Regions from separate parts of the Robertmurraya sp. GLU-23 genome, predicted to be linked through region 1. Evidence: riboswitches for the same ligand, from Rfam matches in the RefSeq annotation. Region 1 holds a riboswitch; the other holds the start of a gene.
What was found. Region 1 has a riboswitch for FMN ahead of ACVBAX_RS02440 (ECF transporter S component). Riboswitches for the same ligand answer to the same signal wherever they lie in the genome.

Region 1 (9,046 bases):
TCTAATGTTACACCGTATGCTTCTTCAACGGCTGATCGTGCATTACCTAATGCAAGAGCTGTTGAATCATTTGTTAAGATATCTGTTACAACAAATAAGAAAAGGTCTAGACCTTTTTCTGAAATGATGTTTGATAACGTTTCTTCTAGTTCAGTTTGTCTTGAGTATACATCGTTAATATCTACTGCATTCACTTGGGCAATTTCTACTTTACTTGCTCCCATTTGGAATTCTTTTGCGTCGAGGGATACAAGCTGCTGAATGGATTTGTCGCTTAAATCTGCGCCAGCCTTAAGCATGTCCAATCCATAGCTCTCTGCATCAACACCAGCAAGTTCAGCTAATTCTTTTGCTGCAGCTACATCCTCAGCTGTACATGTAGGAGACTTGAATAATAATGAATCAGAGATAATTGCAGAAAGCATAAGACCAGCAATCTCTGGACGAATTTGAACATTATTTTCTTTATAAAGCTTATTAAGAATAGTTGCCGTACAACCAACTGGCTCACAGCGGTAGTAAAGCGGATCGCTCGTTTCGAAATTTGCAATACGGTGATGGTCAATTACTTCTAAAACACGAACTTGTTCAATATCACTTACACTTTGTTGTCTTTCGTTGTGGTCAACTAGGATAACGCTGTTTACTTCACCAGCAACTGTTTCAACGAGTCTAGGAGCTTCTGCTTTGAACGTATCAAGGGCAAATTGTGTTTCTCCACTTACTTCCCCTAAACGAACCGCTTCCACATCCACACCAAGAGCTTTTTTTAATTCAGCATAAGCGATTGCTGAACAAATTGTGTCAGTATCAGGATTTTTATGACCAAAAATAAGAACTTTTTCCATGATTATCTCCTTTTAAATTAATCAATATCGTATGTACATATACTTTAATAATTTAACACAAATACAATAGAAGGACAAAAATTAATTCATTCAGAATGCAAACTTCTTCACAAAAAGTATGAACTCAGCTATAATTATGTGGAAAATATAATATTGGTCTATCTTCGGGGCAGGGTGTAATTCCCGACCGGCGGTAATGAGTGTAAACTTTAAGCCCGCGAGCCTTTTTTTTGGGCAGGATTTGGTGAGATTCCAAAGCCGACAGTATAGTCTGGATGGGAGAAGATGGAGGTTCTGCAGACGTTTAAAAATGAGAGTTTTAAACGTTTATTAAGCGTGACTTCTAAAACATCTCCCTCAAGCGACTTGCTTGAGGTTTATTTGTTAATGAGGTACGTGATGCTGAACCTTTCTTCTTTAGGTGAGATGGTCCTAAAAAAGGAGAGAGGGAAATGAAAAGTTTTAACGTAAGAACACTTGTATTGATTGGAATGTTAAGTAGCATCTCATATGTATTAATGCTTCTTAATTTTCCACTTCCACCTTTTCCACAGTTTTTAATGGTGGATTTTAGTGATGTGCCAGCTTTGATTGGTGCACTAATACTCGGACCAGTTGCTGGAATATTGATTGAGCTTCTAAAGAATGTACTTGATTACTTTTTAACAGGAAGTGCAACTGGAGTTCCTGTTGGCCATGTTGCAAATTTTGTTGCTGGTATTCTGTTTATTTTGCCAACATACTATATTTATCAAAAAGTGAAATCTTCAAAAGGTATGACATTTGGCTTGGTAGTAGGTACCATATCTATGGCAGTTCTTATGAGTGTGCTTAACTATTACATTATTTTGCCTGCTTATACATTCTTTTTAAATACGCCTGCTATGTCTGGCGAAGAAACAAGACAAATGATTGTTACGGCCATTCTTCCTTTTAACCTCGTTAAGGGGATTTTAATATCAGTTATTTTTATGCTTCTGTTTGCAAGATTGGGAACATGGATGAACAAACAAAAAGTGCAAAGCAGTGCAGCATAGTCATAAAAAAAGCAACGGCAAAGCCGTTGCTTTTACTTATTTACTATTCGAATTTAAGAGCGTCTCCATCAAATGCTTCATCAGCTACTTTAATAGAATCTGTTGGGCAGCCTTCGAACGCATCCATCATATCGTCTAATAGTACGTCTGGAATTTCAACGATACCTTGGTTATCGTCAAGAGTAACAAATGCAATGCCTTCATCATCGTAATCGTAAATGTCAGGTGCAGCTGCTCCGCAAGCACCACATGCAATGCAAGTTTCTTTGTCTACAATTGTGTATTTTGCCATGTAAAATACCTCCCAAAAATTAAACAAGTATATTTTATCATTCCCAAAATGCATTAGGAATGCATCCCTCATATCTTATTGTAAAACTGAATGGTCAACATTTCAATAGAAAAAGTATTGAGAATGCTTATCATATAAGGGTTTGACCATTTATGGCATTTTTTATTCATTAAATGCGGCTCATTTCATGCTACAATAATAGACATAAAAATACAAAAAAACCTACGTAGCGAAGGTGAAGTGAATTGATAAATATTCTTGAACAAGTCGTTCTCTATTGTTTATCAAAACTGGGTAGAGAAAGAAGCAGCTCAAGCGTGTTTCATTTATTAAATGGTAAAAAATCATCTCAAACCATACAGGACTCACATCTTTTTCAATTAGATTCCTTTTTTCATACAGCGCATCATTTAACAAGAGAACAATACGACAGCATTATAAGCAAACTAATAAAACATGAATTTATGTATATTTCTAGCGATCAGCAGATTGTCGTTAGCGAAAGTGGACAGCGATTGATCAATGAATTGTATTCAATGTATCCATTCTTGAAAAATTTGCAAGGAGGAAAATATCACAATTGCATGCAGTTTTGGGAAAGATTATCTTTGCTCGTCCAAGTATGTTCTAATCAAGTCAATAAACAAACCAGCTATATACCAGTTCAGAAGAATAAAGATATTCAAAATTGGATTAAGCATTTATTCGCAACATCGGTAGGAAACAGCAAAGACTTTCCTCATCAGTTGCTTAAGGAATTACAGTCATTATTGGAGTCTTTAGAGCTAGAGGTTGACCCAAGCGTATTAGTTGCAAGATTTTCGGGATTTCAATCAATAGGGTTAACGGAAATGCAAACGATAGAAATGCTTGGGATTGAAGAGAACAGCTATCGATTTCAATTTCAAGCCTTGCTTCATTATTTAATGAGGTCAATCGAGGAAAACCCTACAGCCTATCCGTTATTAGCTAGAATGATAGTTACAGATAAGCTTCATCATCTAACAGTTTCTGCAAAAAAAACATTCGAATTAATACAGAGAGGAAAAGGAATTGTAGAGATTGGCCGAATAAGAAAACTAAAAGAAAGTACGATTCAAGATCATATAGTTGAGATTGCCCTTTTCGTTAATGGGTTTAATATTGACCGATTTGTTGAAGAGCCACTTCAGGAAAGGATAAAAGAGGCGATTCAAAAAGCATCGTCAAAGCAGTTGAGGAAAATACGAGAAATAATAGATGTAGATTATTTTCAAATTCGATTAGTGATTGCGAAATTTGGTGACCTACTATGATGCTAGAGAATGAATTAAAAACACATTTTGGATACGATCAATTTAAAATAGGTCAAAAAGAAATTATTGAAGCATTATTACAAGGAAAGAATGTCCTTGCAATGCTCCCAACTGGAACTGGTAAGTCACTTTGTTATCAACTACCCGCTTATCTTATGGAAGGTGTTGTGGTAGTGGTTACCCCGTTGCTTTCATTGATGCAGGACCAAGTTGAACAGATGATGGCACGAGGTGAAAAACGAGTGGTAGCGATCAATTCTTTTCTAGAACGTGAGGAGAGAGGCAGTGTATTTGGTCGTTTGCATACGTATAAGTTTATTTATATCTCACCTGAAATGCTAATGAATGAATTTGTTGTTTCACAACTAAATAAGTTAGTAATCAGCCTATTTGTGGTAGATGAGGCACATTGTATATCGCAGTGGGGTTATGATTTTAGACCTGATTATTTAAAGTTAGGTGACATTCGTGAAGCTCTTGGAAGTCCTCAAACGATTGCTCTGACTGCCACAGCAGATCAGGAGGTTCGGTCCGATATTGTAAGAACTTTAAAGCTAGAGGAGTGGGAGGAGTTTGTTTCCTCTGTTGACCGTCCTAACATTAAAATGGTCGTAGACTATGTTCATGATGCAAGGGAAAAGCTTGAAAGGCTGTTGGAGTGGGTATCTTTTTTACAAGGTCCAGGGATTATCTATTTTTCTAGTAAAAAATTAGCCGAAGAAGTAGCTGTGATGCTAAGAGATAGTGGCGTTCCAAGATCAATGGCGTATCACGGTGGGCTTGACCAGGAAAGTAGAATACTTATTCAGCAGCAATTTATTAAAGGGCAGCTTGATGTAATTTGTGCCACTAGTGCCTTCGGAATGGGAATCAATAAAGAAAATGTTCGGTTTGTCATCCATTTCCATATGCCTTTACAGCTAGAGTCTTACTTACAGGAGATTGGGAGAGCGGGAAGGGATGGAGAGAATAGCATTTCAATTCTTTTGTATTCTCCTTATGATGAGCAACTTCCATACCAATTAGCAGAAGGAGAGCTTCCTACAGAATATCAAATTCGCTGGCTGTTTCAACATTTTGGAGACCAACTGCTTTATGAGTGGGAAGAAATGGAGGAAACCATTCGACATATTGGGGGATTTTCGGATACTTCCTGGAGATTAACAAAGGAATTTCTCCGTAGTCTATCTAACAGTATGGATTTAAAGATAGAGGAAGAACGGTTTATTGAATATGTTGACAATAGAAAAAAGCATAAAAGGAAAAAGATAGTGGAGATGTTGAACTGGATTCAGTCGAAAGAGTGTAAGCGCAAGAAAGTTCTTTCTTATTTTGGAGAAGTTACCCACGTGACCGTTGACGATTGTTGTTCTGTGTGTGGAATGGTTTACGATCACTACAAAATCAAATGTTCAGAAGTAGTAGAGAATAGGCCTTTTCAGTGGAAGGATTATTTGAAGGGCTTGCTTACGAAGAGTGGGACTAGTTATGAATAATAAATATGAAGAGTTGATTGATGAATTATCAGACAAGGAATTGTTAAAACATCTATACATGACACAAGTCATACTTGTAGTCCTTTCCATAGTTATAGGGTATTTTTTATTTGATAGTCTAAAGTCCTTTCTAGATCTCTTTGACTGGAACGACCCTTTTATCTGGTGGGTAGGAGTTCCTGCAGGATTACTTATCGTTTGTATTGATGCAATGTTTATGAAATTCCTTCCCTCCTCTTATTATGATGATGGAGGGTTAAATGAGAAGTTGTTTTCAAACAGAAAAGGATGGGAAATTCTCTTTATTTCAGTGATTGTTGCCACAAGTGAAGAGATTCTTTTTCGAGGGATTATACAAACTCATTTTGGACTAATTGTATCTAGCGTTATTTTTGCTGTTATCCATTATCGCTATCTATTTAATTGGTTTCTCTTTTTAAATATCACTCTGCTCAGCTTCTTTATTGGAGTTATATACGAGTGGACTGGAAATCTACTAGTCACTATTGCGATGCATTTTGTCATTGATGCGTTTTTGGGATTTATTATCAAAAGAAAAGAGAGGATAAGAGAGGAAAGTGAAAGAAATGAATAAAGAAGAGCCTATTAGAGATCAAGCAGAAAAACTTCGTAAAAGGATGAAGGATGTTGATCTTAAAGTAGAGTCGTCACAAGATGGAAAGGCTACCCTTTCAAATGATAAGCTTCCACCAAGGAGTAGAGTTCATAAACAAAAACAATTGAAAAAAAAGACAAAGATAAAAGTAAAGTATCCTCTCATACGCTTGCTAGGTATGTTTTTTATCTTATTGCCAATCGTGATTTTTAGTATTTACACGTATAACGATTCTCAAAAATCTTCAGTAAGTACGACGGTTGAAGAAAGTAAGGGAGCAGAAGCTGTTTATTATACAGATGCAGAAGAGGAGGTAGCGGTAGAGGAGGTAGAAAAAACGGAAACTAAAGAAGTCGTGACCGACGAGAATGTGGAAGCAGAAGGAGATACAGTTGAAGAATCAGTAAATGCTGACCAAGCTAATAGTAGCGAAACTGCTCAAGGAACAACAACAACTCCTGAAAGCACAACTAACTCAACTACAAAAGTAGAGCCGGTGGATCAAACCGTTGTTTACCATAAGGTTCAGCCAGGAGAAACTGTATTTAGAATCGCTATGAAATATTATAAATCACAGTCTGGTATTGATATTATTAAGAAAGCAAATTCATTGTCAACAAATGAAATAACGGTAGGACAAACCTTAACCATACCGCTAAGTAAGTAATGGGGCTTTGCCATATAAATGGCTGAGCTCTTTTTTTGTAATCATCATAAAATATCGGACAAGTTCATATTTATTTGATAAGGGAGGGTAGAAATAATGGAATCTGAAATTTTATTATTGGACAATCGAACGGATCAGGCTACCAGGCAAATGTTACAGAAAGTGATAGATAAAAAAAGAAAATTTGATAAATTAAAGCTTCGTCATTTACTTGTGATGTGGACGACCATTTTTCTCTGTTTTATTTATTTTTACTACCTTTATAAAGTGATATTAACACCTTACTCATATTCTTTTGCAGCCATGTTTTCAGTTTTTGTTGATCAATCAAGTAACCTCTATATGCTAGTCATTATTGTAGGCTTATATGGATTTATGAATTTACTTCGAGAAAAGCGTGAGAAAGCTGAAAAGGAATACCATGCACTTCGATGTGAAATCATTGATAAAAGTAAAGACCTTTGGAAAAAAGAAGATGAGTGGAAAAATCGTCACAAAGTATTTGAAATGATGAAGAAAAATTTTGACATAAATCTTTATCATGAAAGTAAGTAGGGGTTGAAGAAAAAGGATTCTTTGACCTTATTGTCGAATAAATTATGGAAGCTATTTACTCTTTCCTGAGGTGATTGACATGTTCGTAAAAAGTATTATGATACCAAAGCATCATTGTCATGTTGTTTCTCATCAAGACTCTCTGCAGAGTGCGCTTACTAAGCTTGAGGAAGAACAAATTGATGGGTTGCCCGTGTTAGATGGACACACTTATGTAGGAACGGTTACAAGATACAGCATTTATGAAAATTACTTTAAAAGCCAGCAAACAAAAGATGATTATTTAACAAATACAACCGTCTCTCAAATTGCAACACATCAGGATCGCTTTTTGGAAGGAAATGAAATCTTTGAGAATATATTGTTGGATTTAAAGGATTACCCCTTAGTGGCGGTAGTTGATGAAAATCGAAAGTTTTTAGGGGTTGTCACTCGTTCTGATTGTTTAGAGCAATTCGGTTCAGCGTTTGGCGTTCATCGCTCAGGAATTCGTATTGCATTTACCTCTGTGGAAACAGAGGGCAGGATTGCAAAATTAGCAGAAATTGCTCATCAATTTCATGAGCAAATTATTTCATTAGTAACTTTTGATGAAACGGATAAATTGGTTCGACGAATTGTCTTGAAAGTTGAAAAAAATAATAACATTGACAAGTTTGTGAAAAAGCTAGAGGATTTTGGATTTCGTATTCTAAACATATATGAAGATTAATTGTAAGATAAATGTGTAACAAGTTTGATTCCTCTCATACATTGTTTATGGGAGGGATTTTTATGTTTGTGAAAAAACTCATGAAACTTTTGTTCGGATATATATGTGGATTATTATTTATCATATGGATACCTATCCATTTTCCAAATACTTTATCTGATATTATTGTAGAGGTTGTATTGAGTCCTGTTCCTTTTATTGCTTCTATTTTAGCGTTTTTTATTGGATTTTTAATAAATGCTGACTTAATTAGGAACGGTATCGAAATGTTGGTTGTTAGCAGGTGGCGGGGGAAGTTGTTAAAGCTTGAATGTCTCTTGCTTTTTTTTGTGTGTTTAAGTTTTTATTTTTTATCAATGGTCTCTCTATGGCCAGCTGTTGCTTTTTTTTGTTTCTCATTGCTTTATGGTATGATTTCATTAGATTACGAGCTTCTTCGTGAAAGTAAAGAATAATATAAAGTGGAGGATATATGGATTTCCTATTTTATGCGTTAGTGTTTGTAGCTGTCTCTCTCCTTATTTTTATGTACAAAGAGGCATTTCGAAATAAAGTTCAAACCCATCATTTTACTTTTTCAGAGTTTCCTAAGAGCTTTGGTGAACTAAAGCTTTTTTTTATATCAGACATTCATAAGCGCATGATCTCTGACAAAATAATACAGGATGTGAAATCAAAAGGACAGGTAGACCTAGTAATCATTGGTGGTGACCTGCTTGAAAAAGGAGTCGATTTCCGGAAGGTAAGACAAAATCTTGCCATTCTCAAACAGTTGGGACCATTGTATTTTGTTTGGGGAAATAATGATTATGAGGTTGACTATCATGAGCTAGATGCTTTGCTTCTTGATAACGGAGTGAAGATATTAGATAATACAGCGGTTTCCTTTGAATCAGTAGCAGGGGAAGTGATGGTCCTTCTTGGAGTTGATGACCTTCAATTAAAGAGAGACCGGTTAGACTTAGCACTTCAGGATGCTAAAGAGGAGGGGTTTCGGATACTCGTCAGCCATAATCCCAGAATCACGGAAAAAATACAGGTGAAAGATCGGATCTCGTTAGTGTTGAGTGGTCATACACATGGAGGTCAAATTAGAATATTTGGGTTCGGACCATATGAGTTAGGGGGATTCCAAAAGTTAACAAACACCTCTCTTTTTGTAAGTAATGGCTATGGGACGACAGCTATGCCCCTAAGACTAGGAGCAAGAGCTGAAACGCATTTTATTTTTATTTCCAATAAAGACCCAGACTGATGTTAGCCTATACAAAGTTTACACATATTTTATATGAACTGTATAATGTGAGTAAGTTCGAGTTATACGGAGGAAAGACAATGGTGACAGAAGAAGGAAAATATAATATAAAAGCGGTCTCAAAAATGTTAGGAATTCAAGCAGGAACGCTACGTGCTTGGGAAAGGCGCTATCAGATGGTAGCGCCAAAAAGAAACGAATCGGGACACCGTCTATACACAGAAGAACATGTAAGGATATTAAGATGGCTCCAAGACAAAGTGTCTAAAGGGT
Region 2 (9,046 bases), on a different contig from region 1:
TCTTCGTCCACCTTTCTTTAAGAATATATTCCTCTATTTTAATATGGAAAGAGGAGAAAGACTATTAAGTCTGTTCGCCTTTATTTACAAATTCAGCACAGTTTATCACTAATTTAGGTAACCGAAAGAAAATACTAGAAACATCTGGGAAACTAGACTATGATTAGAAAAATAAAGCTCATAGGAGGTTCAACACAATGACATTAAAAAAGGTAATGACAATCGCTGGTTCTGACACAAGCGGAGGCGCTGGCATTCAAGCGGATTTAAAAACATTCCAGGAGCTTGGCGTGTATGGAATGACCGCTCTAACAACGATTGTAACGATGGATCCGAAAAATCATTGGCATCACCATGTGTTTCCCATTGCGATTGAAACGCTAGAAGCACAGCTTGAAACGATTCTTTCTGTAGGAATCGATGCGATGAAGACAGGCATGTTAGGAACGGTGGAAATCATTGAGCTAGCTGCTAAGGTAATTGATGAGAACCAGCTTCAAACCGTCGTTATTGATCCAGTTATGGTATGTAAAGGGGAAGACGAAGTATTGCATCCAGAGACGACCGATGCTCTTCGTGAAATCCTTGTACCACGTGCAACAGTTGTCACTCCAAATCTATTTGAAGCCAGTCAGCTTGCACAAACCGCTCCTCTTCGTACGATTGAAGATATGAAGCAAGCAGCGGTAAAAATTCATGCACTTGGTGCCAAGTATGTATTAATTAAGGGTGGAAGTAAGCTACATCACGAAAAAGCAGTCGACCTTCTGTTTGATGGGGAGGAATTTACTTTACTAGAAAGTGAAAAAATTGATACCACTTATATTCATGGCGCAGGCTGCACTTACTCTTCAGCTATTACAGCCGAGCTTGCAAAAGGAAAATCGGTGAAGGAAGCTGTTGCTACAGCAAAGGACTTCATTACAGCGGCAATCGCACATGGATTTAAGTTAAATGAGTATGTTGGACCAACAATGCACGGTGCGTACCGTACTTTTGGTGCAAAAGTGAATGCATAATAAAGAGAGCCGCTGGAATAGATTCCAGCGGCTTTTCTCCTTTAGATGTCTAGCTCCAGCGCCCAGCAACTAGTGTACTTTCGCTTTTCTTTATTCAAGGCTGTTTTCGTAAAGATTGTTGTTTTGGAAAAATCCCAGAAGCCGGATTTTTCCCCGCATAACGCTGAGTTTATTGGTCTATTTGGAGAGTAGCACTTTTCTAAGAATGATAAAATCCTAATTGGCTGCTGAAACCTATAGTTTAATTCTGAAAAAGTGTGTATATAGCAACAATGTTTTAGAAAAGAGCCTTATTCAAACATACGACCTAAATTCGCCATTTCAATTGCTGAAACTGCTGATTCCCAGCCTTTGTTTCCAGCCTTTGTTCCTGCTCTTTCAATCGCTTGTTCAATCGTATTGGTTGTTAACACACCGAAAATAACGGGAACGCCTGTGTTTAGTGTGGTTGCCTGTACGCCTTTTGCTGCTTCATTACATACAAAATCAAAATGTGGAGTGGCTCCACGAATAACGGTTCCTAATGTGATTACCGCATCATATTTCTTGCTTTGGGCCATTTTTTGGGCGATTAATGGAATTTCAAATGCACCTGGTACCCAAGCCACATCTACATCTTCGTCAGCCACACCGTGTCTTTTCAGAGCATCTTGTGCTCCGCTAAGTAATTTGCTTGTAATAAACTCATTGAAACGACCTACAATGATTCCAACCTTTAACCCACTGCCAACTAAATTTCCTTCAAAGCTTTTTCCCATCATTAATTCCTCCTAGAAGTGTAGTAAATGTCCTAATTTACTTTGTTTTGTTTTTAAATACTTTTCGTTCTCTTCTCGTGATTGCATTTGGATCGGCACACGATCAACAATTTCCAAACCATACCCCTTTAATCCTTTCATTTTTCGAGGATTGTTTGTTAACAGTCGAATTTGGCTAATCCCTAAGTCTTTTAAAATTTGAGCACCAATCCCGTACTCTCGTAAATCGGCCCCAAAGCCAAGCTCCTCATTCGCTTCAACCGTATCGTAGCCTTCCTCTTGAAGCTTGTACGCTCTTAGCTTGTTCAAAAGTCCAAGTCCGCGACCTTCTTGACGTAAATACAGTAACACTCCTGTACCTTCTTGCTCAATTTGGCTTAAAGCCGAATGTAGCTGAGGACCACAGTCGCAACGATACGAACCGAACACATCACCTGTTAAGCATTCAGAGTGAACGCGAACTAGAATTGGTTTGCTAGAGTCAATCGTTCCTTTTACTAAAGCGACATGCTCTTTGCCATCAATGACATTGGAATATCCCACAGCTCGGAATTGACCAAATTCAGTTGGAAGTTCAATTTCCACTTCTCTTTGAATTAAGCGATCTTCGCGATTACGATACTCAATTAAATCTTTAATGGTAATCATTTTGACATTCAGCTTATTGGCAATCTCTTTTAACTGTGGTACACGTGCCATGCTGCCATCTTCATTCATGATTTCACAAATAACCCCTGCTGGTTTTGCGCCTGATAGCATGGCCAAGTCAACAGCTGCCTCCGTATGACCTGCACGCTTCAGTACCCCGCCTTTTTTCGCTATTAGCGGAAAAATATGACCAGGACGTTTAAAATCAGCAGGTTTTGATTCCGGATTGAGCATTTCTAAAATCGTATCCGAACGCTCAAAGGCGGATATCCCTGTCGTAGAGTTTTTATGATCAATACTTACAGTAAAGGCTGTCCCATGCGGATCCGTGTTTCTAGCAACCATCGGCATGAGCTCGAGCTTCTGAGCTAACTCCTCTTCGATTGGAACACAAATCAGCCCTCTACCATGTGTGGCCATTAAATTGATGACCTCAGGCGTTGTTTTTTCCGCTAACGAAATGAAATCTCCTTCGTTTTCTCGGTCTTCATCGTCACACACGATGATGACTTTTCCATTCTTTAAGTCTTCCAATGCTTCTTCAATCGAATTAAACATATCTTTTCCTCCTTATTTAAACCCATTATCCTCTAGAAATTGAGCCGAAAGAGAAGAACTCTTTTGAATGGTTTGAGTTGCTTGTTTGAATAAAAAATGCGAAATGTACTTACTAATCATATCGCACTCAATATTCACGATATCCCCAGCCCCTTTTCGCCCGATAATCGTTTCCGATAACGTGTGTGGAATCAATGAAAGAAGGAAACTCGTTTCTGACACACCAAAAACCGTTAAACTAGTTCCGTCCACTGTAACAGACCCTTTTTCGATTATATAGTGTAAAAGGTCACTCGATACTTCTATCTCGTAGTACACGGCATTGGCAACCTCTCTCTGTTCTTTAATCACTCCGAGACCATCCACATGCCCCGACACGAAGTGACCACCAAACCGTCCGCCAGCTGCCATCGCCCTTTCCAGGTTCACATGGGACCCTGGTTCTACATCTCGCAAGCTGGTCGCCTTAATCGTCTCCGGCATCACATCTACTGTGAATGCGTTAGACGTGAAAGAAGTGACCGTTAAACATACTCCATTCACGGCGATACTGTCGCCAAGCTTTACATCCGTGAGAATATGATTGGCCTCAATCGTTAGCACCGAAGATTGCCCTGTATTCTTTGTATTGGTTACCAGTCCAATTTCCTCAATAATCCCTGTAAACATTTTTCTTGCCTCCTTCCTTGGTCAAGCTACTTATGTCGCTCATTTTACCTTTTCCTACTTGTAGCATTTCCGAAAATCTCGGGATTCTCTCGTGTAAGACCATATCTATTGCTTATGACTGATAGAGACCGAATTTTCATCCATAAGGGTCATAAACAAGCTTTTATGACCTAAAGCATTCTCTTTTTAAAAGCGCACCTGTCATAAACCATAGTTTATGACCTTTTAACCTGAATCTTCAAATGGCAACAAGTCATAACCACTCTTTTATGACCTTTTGCCTCAAATATTCCTTCATGATGGAGTCATAAACAAAAACAAAACCCCGCACCAATTAAGGAACGGGGTCAGAAAAAAGCCAATGTCAAATAAAGGTCTAAAAATGGGTACACTTCACCCATACACATAAACCAAAATTTTTTTTCCTTCTCCCATCCAGACTTTAACTGTCGGCTCTGGAGTTTCACCAGATCCACCGTTTGAATGAACACTCAAACGGGTCACGGACTAAGAAGCTCTTGCTTCATCACCGCCGGTTGGGAATTGCACCCGACCCCGAAGGAATACTATTTAAATTGCTCTCATTATACCCTAAACATTCCGCAAATGAAAAGCTAAAACTCTTACAGACACAATATTGTTTAAAATCAACCAATCCTACTTTTCGCTTTTCCAGCACGTTTTTAGTAATATATAGATTATTATATGTGTTAAAGAAGTGAAGGAGGAAATAAGATGGAGCTTGTCATAGTGGAAGAAGTTCAAAAAGAGCTAAACCGTCTTGCGAACCAAGATGTGTATATACATTTAGAAACGACAAATGGAGCGTATGCGACTCATAATGATGAATCCTTTTTTTCCTCAGGGGCATTTATTCGCAATGCACTGGTGAAATACGAGATTGGTCAAATCAAAGGAAATGGTCCTTATCGCATTGGCTTGAAGCTGAATATTGGCTGGGTTTATGCAGAAGGAATTACTCATTTTGAAGTAGATGATCAAAATAGATTATTAATGGCTGGACACGATTATCAAGGAAAACTAGCAGTTGCTTTCCAAATCAGTCCAACACCATTTGAGTAGAGAGGAGCGCATCATGGAAAAAGAACGTCAAATTTTAGTCATTTTCCCTCATCCTGACGACGAGGCATTTGGTGTTTCAGGCACCCTTGCTTTGCATATTCAAAACGGGACACCTGTCACATATGCTTGCTTAACGCTTGGTGAAATGGGGCGCAATTTAGGGAATCCACCGTTTGCAACAAGAGAATCGCTCCCGCAAATTCGTAAAGTGGAACTTCAAAATGCAGCCAAATCGATTGGAATCCAAGATTTACGCATGCTTGGATATCGCGATAAAACGGTAGAGTTTGAGGATCCTGAAAAATTGGCCGATCATATGGGGGAAATCATTGCCGATGTGAACCCGTCCTTAATCATCACGTTTTACCCAGGATATTCCGTACACCCTGACCACGATGCAACGGGTGCTGCAGTTGTAAACGCGGTCGGTCGATTAGCTCCAGAAAAAAGACCCAAGCTGCACTGTGTCGCTTTTTCTAAAAACTCGTTGGATGAACTTGGAGCACCGGACATCGTAAATGATGTTACTGCAGTATCTGATCAGAAAATTGCCACGATCCAGGCTCATGCGTCACAAACGCAATTAATGATTCAAAATATGGCTGAAAAGCTTAAAGCAAATGATCCCGACATGATTGCTTGGGTTAATAACGAACGTTTCTGGACGTATAAATTTTAAAAACAATGCCCACAGGATTCCTAGTCTGTGGGCACTTTCTTTATCTGTAAACTTCTTCCGCCTCAAGTACTTCTTTTAACTTCTGTAACTGTCCGCCATCTTCATTTTTAATAATTTTGACTAGCTGTTTTTTCGTAAGGAAGCTTAAAAATCCCCCTGTATTCACTTCGGCCACCATCTCTACCTGGGTACCTTCCTCAATGGCCGAAAATGTATAGTGATAAAGGATTTCTACTCCATTTGAAGTACTTTTTGAAGTAAAGGCCGTTGGTCGATTGAACATGGTTATGTGAACTTCCGCTTGTATATGTCTTCTTCTGACTAGCCTTGTTTCTAAGTAACGGCTTCCATGTCCAACTGGTCCATTAGACAATTTCTCCATATCCGTCACAAACGGCAATAGAGTTGTGGCATTTTCTAGGTTTGATAGATAACTAAATACTTCTTCGATCGGTCGGTGAATGATCTCACTTACTCGAAAATCAGCCATTTATTATGCACCTCGGGACGATTGTTTGTCCTTATTATACTAAAATACCGTAAAATATCTGTCGAAAATATTCACAAAATCTCCCTTTTCATTTGAAAAAGTTTCGCTTATGATTGTAATGAGTGATTACTCACTTTTATTTTAAGGAGGGATACACATGAATCCAATTGTCCAAATTGAACAGGTGACAAAGCACTTTGGAAAGCAAGAAGTATTAAAAGGAATTAGTTTAGATATTAACGAGGGAGAAATTTTCGGATTACTTGGTCCATCCGGCGCAGGAAAAACCACCCTCGTGAAGCAGCTTGTGGGCCTTGAGCTCCCTTCAACGGGGAAAAACAAAGTATTTAGCGTCGTGATGCCTTCACTTGAAATCATTTCAAAAATCGGTTATATGGCTCAGTCGGATGCCTTGTACGGAGAACTAACGGCAAGAGAAAATCTTCAATTCTTTGCTTCTTTATACGGAATAAAAAGAGCCCGTCAAAAGGAAAGAATTCAAGCTTGTATGGAGATTGTTCAGCTAACTGACCATATCAATAAACCCGTTTCCAATTACTCAGGAGGAATGAAGCGCCGCCTCTCACTTGCAATTGCCCTTATCCATGAACCAAAGCTATTAATTTTAGATGAACCTACGGTCGGGATTGACCCTGTGCTTCGGAAAAGCATTTGGGAATCCTTTTATGAGTTAAAAAAGCAAGGAGTAACCATTATTGTCACCACACATGTCATGGATGAAGCAGAAAAATGTGATCGATTAGGGATGATAAGAGACGGACACTTAATCGCTGTCGGTACTCCACAAGCACTAAAAGAAAGCATGAACAGTACGAATCTTGAAGATGCCTTTTTGAGCTACGGAGGTGGAAACTGATGCGCGTCATGGCCCTTGTATGGAGAATTTTAAAACAAATTGTTCGTGATAAACGAACGATGCTACTGCTCATTATGGCTCCCATTCTAGTTTTAACGATGCTTCATCTTGTCTTTAATGGAGATAGCTACTCACCAAAGGTTGGTTTTGTTGATCTTCCCACTCCCCTTGTAGAGCAGCTCGATGATGATGAAGCCGCCATCACCCTATACGATACAGCCGACGAAGCAAAGACGGCCTTAAAGAAACGAGATATTGATGGATATGTGAATATGTCAGGAGCCACTCTTCAGCTAACGTTAGAAGGTAGTGACCCCACCATCAATGGAGCAACGATGAAGTGGTTACAGGAGTCACTGAAGTCCATGCAACCTGACTCCTCCGCCGCTATGCTTGAGGTCAACTATCTCCACGGTTCAAGTGAGATGAGCCAGTTTGACTCGTTTGGGCCCGTGTTGCTCGGATTTTTTATCTTCTTTTTCGTATTCCTTATTGCTGGAGTATCCTTTTTACGAGAACGAACGACCGGAACGCTTGAGAGGCTGCTTTGTAGTCCTCTTCGAAAATGGGAAATCGTGGTTGGTTATGTGATCGGCTTTGGAATTTTCACGATGATACAAGCGACCATTATTGCCTCCTATGCCATCTATGTTCTTGGAATGATGATGGAGGGTGCGTTTATTTATGTGCTTGTCATTACCTTACTCTTATCTTTGACCGCTTTAACATTAGGGGTATTGCTTTCAGCCTTCGCAAACAATGAATTGCAAATGATTCAGTTTATTCCGCTTGTCATCGTTCCACAGATCTTTTTCTCTGGATTGTTTAATCTTGAAACGATTTCAGATTATTTAAGCTGGATTGGTCCACTCACTCCCTTGTACTATGGAGCAGACGCCTTAAGAAATGTTATGATAAGAGGGTATGGGTGGGGTGATATTTCATTTGATTTGCTTATGTTAGCAGGATTTTCACTTCTTTTCATGGTTTTAAACATCCTTGCCCTAAAAAAATATCGTTCTATTTAACAAGGAGTTTATATGTCAGATAATCATATGATTGATGAGATTATAGATAAAAACGAGAATCTTACCGAAAAACAAAAGCTCATTCTCGAAGCTGCTATTGAATCCTTCGCTGAAAAAGGCTATGCCGCTACTTCCACGAGTGAAATCGCAAAGAAAGCAGGTGTAGCTGAAGGGACCATTTTCCGCCATTATAAAACAAAAAAAGATCTCTTGTTATCGATTGTTGCTCCTATGATGGCAAAGCTGATTGCACCGTTTGTGATAAAAGACTTGAATAAAGTGTTGAACCAGGATTTTGAAAGCTTAGAAGATTTTTTACGGGCAATGATTCATAATCGGGCCGAGTTTCTAAATGCAAACATTCCCTTGTTCAAAATTGTCCTTCAAGAAATTCCTTTTCAACCAGAACTTCAAAAGCAATTCAAAGAGCATATTGCGATTAAGGTTTACGAAAGAATGGAAGCTATTATCAAGCATTATCAAGAGGCTGGCCAATTGATTGACCTTCCTCCATATCAAGTCGTTCGAATGACAGCTTCCAGTATTTTCGGATTCCTGATCGGGCGCTATCTTCTATTTCCCGAGCTAGATTGGGACGATGAACAAGAAATCGAAGCAACGATTCAATTTATTTTGCATGGATTAGCACCAAAAGAAAAGGCTTGAGGGTTCATTCCTCAAGCCTTTCTGTTTTACTCAGCTAATGCTTGTAGGATCGCTTCTCCTACACCGCTTTCGTCATTTCTCAATGTCACATACGTGCATTGTTCTTTAATATCATCATTGGCATTGCCCATGGCTACTGATCGACCCACCACTCGAAACATGGATAAGTCATTATAATTATCGCCAAGTGCCATCGTATCTTGTAAGGATATTCCCTTTTCTTCTACAAACTCAGCTAATGCAATCCCCTTTTGTGCTTGTGTGTTCATCAACTCTAGATTTCCAAATGCTGAAGAGGTCACTTCTAGATGATCAATTTGCTTAAGCTTTTCCTCGACCTCATCTAAAAAGCTGTGATCCTTATGGAATACTAATAGCTTATAAATGGTTTTTTCTCCGTTTAAAATCGGCTCATAGCTATCCACCATATGAATCAAGCCTTTCTCATATCGATGTTGAGCTTCTTCTTCCACTAATTCTCTTGAAAGCTCAGGATTCGCAGTCGTAAAGATGTCGATAATGATATCAACTCCCTTATCATAATCGACTGTATAAGTACCTTCACTTGTAT

Region 2: linked by a shared signal. The riboswitch ahead of ribE (riboflavin synthase) and the one ahead of ACVBAX_RS02440 (ECF transporter S component) in region 1 are both predicted to bind FMN.

Annotation. Positions count from the first base shown of each region.
Region 1 covers NZ_JBRKCV010000001.1:479,496-488,541, forward strand. Annotated here, with positions in the region: gene ACVBAX_RS02435 (manganese-dependent inorganic pyrophosphatase) at 1-848, opposite strand, end outside; FMN riboswitch at 1,005-1,139, shown strand; gene ACVBAX_RS02440 (ECF transporter S component) at 1,301-1,885, shown strand; gene ACVBAX_RS02445 (ferredoxin) at 1,929-2,177, opposite strand; gene ACVBAX_RS02450 (helix-turn-helix domain-containing protein) at 2,423-3,472, shown strand; gene ACVBAX_RS02455 (RecQ family ATP-dependent DNA helicase) at 3,469-4,968, shown strand; gene ACVBAX_RS02460 (CPBP family intramembrane glutamic endopeptidase) at 4,961-5,563, shown strand; gene ACVBAX_RS02465 (LysM peptidoglycan-binding domain-containing protein) at 5,556-6,251, shown strand; gene ACVBAX_RS02470 (YpbF family protein) at 6,348-6,806, shown strand; gene ACVBAX_RS02475 (CBS domain-containing protein) at 6,886-7,518, shown strand; gene ACVBAX_RS02480 (hypothetical protein) at 7,581-7,973, shown strand; gene ACVBAX_RS02485 (metallophosphoesterase) at 7,991-8,773, shown strand; gene ACVBAX_RS02490 (MerR family transcriptional regulator) at 8,854-9,046, shown strand, end outside.
Region 2 covers NZ_JBRKCV010000003.1:133,500-142,545, reverse strand. Annotated here, with positions in the region: gene pdxK (pyridoxine/pyridoxal/pyridoxamine kinase) at 198-1,019, shown strand; gene ribH (6,7-dimethyl-8-ribityllumazine synthase) at 1,310-1,777, opposite strand; gene ACVBAX_RS08150 (bifunctional 3,4-dihydroxy-2-butanone-4-phosphate synthase/GTP cyclohydrolase II) at 1,790-2,983, opposite strand; gene ribE (riboflavin synthase) at 2,996-3,652, opposite strand; FMN riboswitch at 4,072-4,219, opposite strand; gene ACVBAX_RS08140 (YojF family protein) at 4,388-4,735, shown strand; gene bshB2 (bacillithiol biosynthesis deacetylase BshB2) at 4,749-5,414, shown strand; gene ACVBAX_RS08130 (SRPBCC family protein) at 5,455-5,904, opposite strand; gene ACVBAX_RS08125 (ABC transporter ATP-binding protein) at 6,062-6,781, shown strand; gene ACVBAX_RS08120 (ABC transporter permease) at 6,781-7,809, shown strand; gene ACVBAX_RS08115 (TetR/AcrR family transcriptional regulator) at 7,822-8,475, shown strand; gene ACVBAX_RS08110 (Cof-type HAD-IIB family hydrolase) at 8,502-9,046, opposite strand, start outside.